2 regions of the Rhizobium sp. YTU87027 genome follow, and region 1 is predicted to be linked to the other one. Evidence: predicted binding sites of a transcription regulator. Region 1 holds the regulator's gene; the other holds the start of a gene.
What was found. Region 1 encodes LexA, which represses DNA repair genes until DNA is damaged. Its sites were predicted from a motif close to TGTTCNNNNTGTGTTCNG; they were not measured.
Positions count from the first base shown of each region.

Region 2: a site for LexA is predicted at 2,487-2,504, ahead of recA (recombinase RecA). Genes of this name have one in related genera too.

Region 1 covers NZ_CP098440.1:1,321,085-1,325,757, reverse strand. Annotated here, with positions in the region: gene kdsA (3-deoxy-8-phosphooctulonate synthase) at 1-143, opposite strand, end outside; gene NBG89_RS06705 (VOC family protein) at 140-1,024, opposite strand; gene lexA (transcriptional repressor LexA) at 1,224-1,940, shown strand; partial or broken gene NBG89_RS06695 (ComEC/Rec2 family competence protein) at 1,921-4,342, opposite strand; gene gltA (citrate synthase) at 4,635-4,673, shown strand, end outside.
Region 2 covers NZ_CP098440.1:1,584,844-1,589,516, forward strand. Annotated here, with positions in the region: gene alaS (alanine--tRNA ligase) at 1-1,119, opposite strand, end outside; gene recA (recombinase RecA) at 1,272-2,360, opposite strand; gene NBG89_RS08070 (carbohydrate kinase family protein) at 2,601-3,545, shown strand; gene NBG89_RS08075 (pseudouridine-5'-phosphate glycosidase) at 3,574-4,500, shown strand; gene cckA (cell cycle histidine kinase CckA) at 4,530-4,673, opposite strand, start outside.

The sequences.
Region 1 (4,673 bases):
TTAAGCACGCCCGCGACCATGAAGGCATGGTCACGGCTCTCCATTTGACACGGGCCGGCAATCAGCGACAGCTTGCCGGTATTCGAAAAGGTGACGCGGCCGGCGCCTTGGCCAACCACGACTTCGGAATTTGTCTGGCTCATCGTTTCTCCTCGAAGGCGAAGAGCGCACCCTGGCCGGGCGCCGCCTTCACCAGAATTCGATTGTTCTTGCGCGTGTAGGTCATCCCGTTAGCAGCCAAATGCGCTTCTGTCACGGCGAGATCACTGACCGTGAAAACAATGGCGACGCCACGCAGGCCGCGATCGTTTGAGGGTGCGGGGATGTCGAAGTAGGCATCCAATCCATCTGGAGAGAGAACGCTCACTTTGGCGTTCGGAGTTGTAACACTCGCGCCAAAGGCCTCGTTGGTCACCGTGAGGCTGTGCGCCGCGGCGCGCACAAATAGTGCAAAAGCCTTTGGGTCCGGCGCGCCAAGAATGATCTCCGCGATTCCTTTGACGCCGTTCACATGGGTTTGCAGCGTCCTTCGATCAGACGGCAGCGGATTGACGCGTTGGCATGTGAAAAAGAAAAAGTCCGGAGCTCGCAGATCGACCGCGAACGCGAGCTTGAACGCGGCGGTTGCCTGAGAACCGTCGGGCAGCCTCATCGGTCGCTCGAACTGCAGCATCTCGCCACCGTTGATCTTTTCGGCAAGGAATCTGGCATGGTCGCGGTCGGCATCGGCGGTCGCGAAGACCGCAGCGGAGAACCCATCATCCCCGCATCGAAACCGAAAGGCGCGGTCACGCGCGGTAAAGACATTGCCCTTCTTCGCTGACGCCTCATACGGTTCTGCGCTGGCGACCGCGAGAGGCTCCAGGTAAGTTTCGTCGGCGAAGAATATGCAGGCGTTCTCGGTTCCAAAAGGATGCCGGGCATCGGGCGCGACGGTGAATCCGAGTTTTCCGAGACGCTCGCGGGCAAGTACAATATTGGAGACCGGCAGCACGATGTGGTCCAGCGGATGTGCTTCGCTCATGGCAAACTCCCGGGAATTTGCGAAGATGTGCGCCGGGCAAGGGAACAATGCAACCCCCTTCTGCGCTTTCGCTCAAAAGCAATGCAAAAACTGAACAAGTTGCAGGCAAGTTTTACGAAAATTTAGGTACTTGCGGAACACATATGGAACATATAGTGTCTGTTCTGGCTTTGTTTCACGACTCTGGGGTTCAACTTCGATGCTGACGCGCAAGCAACAGGAGCTTCTTCTCTTCATTCACGAACGAATGAAGGAGTCCGGTGTCCCCCCATCTTTTGACGAAATGAAAGACGCCTTGGACCTCGCGTCGAAGTCCGGCATCCACCGGCTAATTACTGCTCTGGAAGAACGTGGTTTCATTCGTCGACTGCCGAATCGAGCCCGTGCCCTGGAGGTCATCAAGCTTCCTGAAGCCTACAATCCGAGCTTGCAGCCCCGCCGCGGCTTTTCGCCGAGCGTCATCGAAGGCAGCCTCGGAAAGCCACAGCCGGTCGCGCCGCCGAAGCCGGCTGCACAAGCCGACAACGGCAATTCCGCCTCCGTGCCAGTCATGGGACGGATCGCCGCGGGCGTGCCGATTTCGGCAATCCAGAACATTACCCACGACATCACTGTTCCAGCCGACATGCTTGGCCCGGGCGAACACTATGCGCTTGAGGTCAAGGGCGACTCGATGATCGAAGCCGGCATCTTTGATGGCGACACGGTGATCATCCGCAACGCCAGCACTGCAAATGCCGGCGACATCGTTGTCGCACTTGTCGATGACGAGGAAGCAACCCTTAAGCGCTTCCGCCGCAAAGGCGCTTCCATTGCGCTTGAGGCCGCGAACCCGGCTTATGAAACGCGTATTTTCGGGCCCGACCGTGTCAAGGTTCAGGGCAAGCTCGTCGGCCTCATTCGCCGTTATCATTGAAGAACGGCGGCTCACCGTCGAAGGTGCCGCTCCGCCAGTTGTATGCCCGATGCCACATCCAAGGGCGGTCAAGTGTGGTGTAGGCCGTCGTTACCACGGGTACACCTTGGTCATCTATCCTTATCTCAGCAGCGCCCGAACGACGCAGGGTTTCGCCGGTGAACAGAAGCGCGCCCGACCGGCATGCCGTCGCCCGCAGGCGAGCGGGCGTTACGACGATATCGGCTGTATCGCAGGCAGCGCCGAAATAAGCGGGATTTTCGACGATTGTCACGACGTAGCCGCTATCATGCGGGGCGGTGCACCAGGCGCCTTTCAGGCAGACAAAGCGGTTCTCAGCGCCCGTCGATGCCTAACGTAGCGCGTTGCGAGCGTTACGCAATTCCGTTGCTGAGAGTCGTGGAGCTTCCCCTTTATTTCCGCGCTGCCGAACAGGGCCGACGCCTTCCAACAATTGCGGTGGCTGGCTTAACTCCGCCGCGAGCGCCCTTCGCCATTGATCGAAGACGAAGTCAGGCGGATGGGGTCGATTGGATGCAAGGACCTGCCCTTTGACAATCGCGACAAGACTGCCGTCCTCGGCGATGACAATGTCGGGGGCGGTCTGGACGGCGCCAATGCCACAAGGGCGGTTGCCAACGCGATCACGGCAGCGCCGAGATAGCGGAGCTTGGTTCGCAGAAGGGCAAGCGAGAGGAAGCCCGCGACCGCCACCGGAAAGCACCAACCCGGCAGTCGTCCGATATCGACGTTGCCACCCCAGCCCGAGACCATCTTGGCAATGGCGATCACGATGTCGAGCCCGAAGCCCGCGATTTTCCAGGGAATAATATCGAGGCTAAACGGCGTCAGCAACATCGCGAACATCCCCATTGGCATTACCACAAAAGAGATCACCGGCATGGCCATGAGATTTGCGGGTAGTCCGTAAGCGCTGAGCCGGTGGAAGTGTTCGACACCAAAGAGCGCCGTCGAGAAGCCGCCGATCATCGAGGTCAGCAAGGTGCACCCAAAGAAGCGAGCGACAAGCGATGGGCTTCACTGCGGCGACCTGCAGCAGAGGGTGTTCGCGCGCGCTTCTCTGTGACCAGATTAGGGCGAGCCTCGCTGCGAATGACATCTGGAAGCTCGGTCCCAGCGCCTCGGACGGAGACGGGAGCAGGATCACCCAGGCGGACAAGGCGATGTTGCGTAAGCTGATCGACGGTCGATCGAAGAACACGGCAGTGAGCATGATCGCCATCATGATGAAGGCACGTTCCGCCGACACCGCGAAGCCCGAGATCATGTAATAGGCCGTCAGCGCTGCCAGCGCGCCAGCCGCGGCGGTCTTCTTGGTCGGATATGCCTGGACAACGGAAGGAAACAGGCTCAACGCCTGGCGCAGGCCGACGAAAAAGATGCCGGCCGACATGGCCATGTTAAGGCCGGAGATCGCCACGATATGTGCCAGGCCAGCCTGACGCAGGGCATCGGTCGTTTCCTGCGAGATGGCACGCCGCTCGTCGGTGACAAGCGAGGCGGCGAAGGCACCGGTATCGCCCGGCAGGATCTCGCGGATACGGTCACCTATACCGCTTCGAAGTGCGTCCAACCAATTCACCGCGCCATTCCACGGCGGCTGCTCACCGACGGTTGCTGGCATCGAAGCGCTTGGCGCATCCGTTCGCGCCAATCCCGTCGAAATAGGCGCTGAAAGCAAAATCGTTGAGCCCGGGGAGCGCGGGTCCGGCAGGCGGCGTCAGCAGCGAGCGACCCGTCAACCACGCACCGATGCCGAATGGTTCCGCCTGCCCGCGCGCGACGACGGAAACCCGCTCAGGTGGCCGCCTTATCTCGGGTGACTGCGTCGATGAGACGGAGACGATGTAGCGCCACCGGCCACGGCCGTCCCCCTCGCGGCGTTCGACGCGCCCCGTAATCGTGGTCGTCACGGCTGTGTCCAGTATAACGGTCGGCCTGCTCCAAGTTTCGAACTGGCCCGCGAACATCCCCACGACACAGAGCAAGCCCCCCAATGCGGCATTTCGGACAAGTCGGCGTCCTCGCCCTGCCGCCAGCACGACAAGGGCGAATACCGCAAACCAGGCCACCATCCGTAGCTCCGGCAGGTCGCTTTCAAGTTCGAACCAGAGCACCGCGCCTGCCCCCAGGAAGACCGGCGAAGACAGGAAGAACCGCCCATGTTCCATTTCCGTTGCTGCGGCGTGTCGAAGCCACGCGGAGCAACAGTCCGTCGCAGTCCTAATCCGAGTTGGCCACGGCAAGAACGATTGAGTGCGGAAAACGAGCGGGCGTTTCGGAGTCGCTTGCGGAACAAGAAAAGAAGGTTCTCCCGCGCGCTCAAACGCATCCGCGGCGGGTGCGACCTCCCTCACCTTGAATGGCTTCAACCCCGGCATGCATTGCGCCCAAAAACAGCCGCTCCTACAACCAGAATGCAAGCTCGATGGCTTCTTAGCAAGGATAATCGATTGAAATCTGAAGGAAAATCGGAAGTGAGAAAAGCCAAGGATAATCATCAGCTTCTGCTATGCGCGGCGCTCATCGCAGCAGTGCCCAAAAGTTGATACTGCGATGCACAAAATGGCGCCGCGGTAACTTGGCATTAGGCGCGCGATCATATAGCTATCGTCGACGACGCTTAACCCTATGGCGCTTTTATGGCGCCAACCGCCAGTTTGGAGGATCAGAATGACGGAACAAAGCGCAACACTGAAAATCGGTGACAAA
Region 2 (4,673 bases), 260 kb from region 1:
GGCATCCGAGAGTAGCGAAAGACCGCGCTCCAGCGTCTTGCGGAAGCGGGTTTCCTCAAGCTTCAATGTCTCGGAGATCAGCGATTCCGCGCGGACCAGCTCAGGATAGGCGCGACCCATTTCCTGAACGAGCGTCGGCAAAAGCTTCCAGATCAGCGGTTCCTTGGCGCCAAGCAACTCTGCATGCCGCATCGCGCGGCGCATGATGCGGCGAAGCACGTAGCCGCGGCCTTCATTCGAGGGCAACACGCCATCGGCAATCAGGAACGCCGATGAGCGCAGGTGGTCGGCAATAACGCGGTGGCTGGCGCGACGCTCGCCCTCTGCCTTCACACCCGTCACTTCCTCCGAAGCCTCGATCAGGGCGCGGAAGAGGTCGATGTCATAGTTGTCGTGCTTGCCCTGCAGAACAGCAGCGACGCGCTCCAGTCCCATGCCGGTGTCGATCGACGGACGCGGGAGGTCGATTCGCTCTTCCTTGGTGACCTGCTCGTACTGCATGAAGACGAGGTTCCAGATCTCGATGAAGCGGTCGCCATCTTCTTCAGGCGAGCCGGGAGGGCCACCCCAGATGTGATCGCCGTGATCATAGAAGATTTCCGAACACGGGCCGCACGGGCCAGTATCGCCCATCGCCCAGAAATTGTCGCTGGTCGGAATGCGGATAATCTTCTCGTCCGGCAAACCTGCGATCTTCTTCCAGAGATTAAAGGCCTCGTCGTCCGTGTGATAGACGGTGACCAGCAGCCGCTTGGCATCGAGTGCAAATTCCTTGGTGATCAGGTTCCAGGCAAGCTCGATTGCCCGCTCCTTGAAGTAGTCGCCGAAGGAGAAGTTGCCGAGCATCTCGAAGAAGGTGTGATGGCGCGCAGTGTAGCCGACGTTATCAAGGTCGTTATGCTTGCCGCCGGCGCGGACGCACTTCTGCGCCGTCGAGGCCGTCTTGTATGGACGCTGCTCCAGGCCGGTGAAAACATTCTTGAACTGGACCATGCCGGCATTGGTGAACATCAGGGTCGGATCGTTGCGCGGCACCAGCGGGCTCGACGAAACGATTTCGTGGCCGTTCTTCTTGAAATAGTCGAGGAAGGTCGACCGGATATCATTCACACCGCTCATGCTATGCCCTTCAATGCTGCCGGAAGGCAGGTCAAAACTTAAATCCAGTGGCTTTTATCGTTCGCCTTAACCACTGTCCAGCAGACAAACAAAACCGGCCGCATTCTGATCAAAGAATGCGGCCGGTTTTGAACTGTTGGAAACCGATACGATTAGCCGTCGACGGCCTCGTCCCCGTCATTCGCATCAGGGCCGCCGTTCTGCAGGAAGCGGTCCGCAATCAGACCGGCATTCTGACGAAGCGCCGTCTCAATCTCACGCAGGAGATCCGGATTGTCGCGCAGGAAGAGCTTCGCATTCTCGCGGCCCTGACCGAGGCGCTGGCTGTTATAGGAGAACCAGGCGCCCGACTTCTCGACGATACCAGCCTTGACGCCTAGGTCGACCAGTTCGCCGGTCTTCGAAACGCCTTCACCATACATGATGTCGAATTCGACCTGCTTGAAGGGAGGCGCCATCTTGTTCTTGACGACCTTGACGCGGGTCTGGTTGCCGATGACCTCTTCTCGCTCTTTGACCGCGCCGATGCGTCGAATGTCAAGGCGAACGGACGCATAGAACTTCAGCGCATTACCGCCGGTCGTCGTTTCCGGCGAACCGAACATGACACCGATCTTCATGCGGATCTGGTTGATGAAGATGACCATGGTGTTCGACTTCGAGATGGAAGCCGTCAGCTTGCGCAGTGCCTGGCTCATCAGACGCGCCTGAAGACCCGGCAGATTGTCGCCCATCTCGCCTTCGATTTCGGCACGCGGCGTCAACGCGGCGACGGAGTCGACAACGAGAACGTCGACCGCACCGGAACGGACCAGCGTGTCGGTGATCTCAAGCGCCTGTTCGCCCGTATCCGGCTGTGAAATCAGCAGATTCTGCAGGTCGACACCAAGTTTGCGGGCATAGACCGGATCAAGCGCATGTTCCGCGTCCACGAAAGCGCAGATGCCCCCCTTCTTCTGCGATTCGGCAATGGTCTGTAGCGCGAGCGTCGTCTTACCCGAGCTTTCAGGTCCGTAGATCTCGATGATACGCCCTTTCGGAAGACCGCCGATCCCGAGCGCTATATCCAGCCCGAGGGAACCCGTCGACACCGTTTCGATCTCGACAACGTTCTCGTTCGAGCCGAGCTTCATGATTGAGCCCTTGCCGAACGACCGCTCGATCTGTGAGAGTGCCGCTTCAAGTGCCTTGCTTTTGTCCACCGATTTGTCCTCTACAAGCCGCAATGTATTCTGTGACATTCGATCCACCTTTAGGTTATTGAAGCCGCTCAAGCAATGTCGCCGCCGATGTCGATTTTGTACCGCATTTGTTCTCATTGCGCAAGCGACGCTCAAATAATTGAAACAAAAAGGTAAAACTGCCTGTGTTCTACATTTGTTTTAGTCATAGAAAGCAACAGCTTAGAGATAGGGATCTGCTCTCCGGTCGACCAGTGGCGGCAGGACGATTCGTATCTTTCGGCCATGCGGGATGATGAAATGAAGCGGAAGATTCTTGTCCTCGGCGGAGCCCATATCGACAGGCGCGGACGCATTTCAGGAGACACCGTGGCTGGCGCCAGCAATCCAGGTTCATGGTTCGAGGAGCCGGGCGGCGGCGGCTTCAATGCCGCGCGCAATCTTGCCCGGTTGGGCTTCGACGTGACGATGATTTCGCCCCGCGGCGGTGATCCGATCGGCGAGATGGTCAGCGAGGCTGCCGACTTCGCCGGCGTTGATGATCGCCCCTTTGTTTTCCTCGATCGCAAGACGCCGAGCTATACCGCAATCATCGAGAACGACGGAAACTTGGTGATTGCGCTTGCCGACATGGATCTCTACCGCATGTTCGTGCCGAGGCGCCTCTCGATCCGTGCCGTCCGCGATGCCTTTGCCGCGACTGATTTCATCCTCATCGACGCCAATCTGCCAGCAGAGACGCTGGCATCGATCGTCGAGCGTGCGAAAGTGCTTGGCAAGCCGGTGGGCGCAATCGCAATCTCGCCGGCGAAGGCCGTCAAGCTCAAGCCGTGCATCGAAGGGATCGACTATCTTTTCCTCAACGAGGCCGAGGCTGCCGCATTGACCGGCGAACGCCCCAACGATCCAGCACACTGGCCGTCACTGCTGGGTGACATCGGCTTGCGCGGTGGCGTCGTCACGCGCGGACAACGCGAGCTGATCGCCTTCGCGGATCGCCACGCGATAGCGCTGCAGCCCGCAAATCTGGAAGGCGTCGCGGATGTCACCGGTGCGGGAGACTCGCTTGCAGCCGGCGTAATCTCAGGATTGATGCGCGGGATTTCCTTGGCCGATGCCATCAGGGAAGGTGCTGCGGCCGCGGCACTTACCGTACAATCGCCGCATGCCGTCAATGAAAACCTTTCCCCGGATCTGATCAGGGAGACACTTTCCCTTGTTCCACCGGCGAGAATTTTGCATTGAAGGCCGTACCGATGAAATGGAAGAGACAATGACGAAACCGTTCTCCCCCCTCCTGCCGATCGCCTATTCCAAAGAAGTCGCAAGCGCCAAGCAGCGCGGCGCGCCGATCGTGGCGCTTGAATCGACCATCATCACGCATGGCATGCCCTACCCCGGCAACATCGAGATGGCCCGCAGCGTCGAGGCGCTCATTCGTGAGCAGGGCGCCGTGCCAGCCACTATCGCGGTCATTCACGGAACGCTGCATATCGGCCTCGAATCCGATCAGCTGGAGCAACTGGCGCAGGCCAAGGACGTCCTTAAAGTCTCGCGCGCCGATCTCGCCTTCGCGATCGCCGAGCGCCGTCACGGTGCGACGACCGTGGCAGCGACGATGATCGCCGCCGAGCGTGCCGGCATCAAGGTCTTCGCCACCGGAGGCATCGGCGGTGTTCACCGCGGCGCTGAGGAAAGCTTCGATATTTCCGCTGACCTCGAGGAACTCGGCCGCACCGGCGTCATCGTCGTCTGCGCCGGCGCCAAGGCTATCCTCGACATTCCGAAAACCCTGGAGGTGCTGGAAACCGCGGGTGTGCCTGTCGTCACCTATGAAAGCGAGGAATTCCCCGCCTTCTGGTCCCGTGCCTCGGGGTTGCGCAGTCCGCTGACGCTGAACAGCCCGGCCGCCATCGCCAACTTCCAGACGGTGCGCGAGCAGCTCGGCATTGACGGCGGCATGCTGATTGCCAACCCCGTGCCGGAGGCGGACGAGATCCCCCGGGAGGAAATGGAGATCTACATCGAGCGCGCGCTCGATAGCGCCGAGCGCGATGAAATCAGCGGCAAGGAAGTGACGCCTTACCTGCTCAGCACGATCTTTGACTTGACCGACGGCCAGAGCTTGAAGACCAACATTGCGCTCGTAGAAAACAACGCGCGACTGGCGGCAGAAATTGCCGTCGCGCTGGCTGGCTGATCGTTTAGAAAGGGGCGCTGCGGCGCCCCTTAACTGTCCAGCGTCTCTTTGACGACAACGGCAAGCTGCTTCAGGGAGAACGGTTTCGGCAAGAATCCAAACTTGGAATCCGGCGGCAGGTTGCGGGCAAACGCGTCTTCGGCATATCCCGAAACGAAGATGAACTTCAGGTT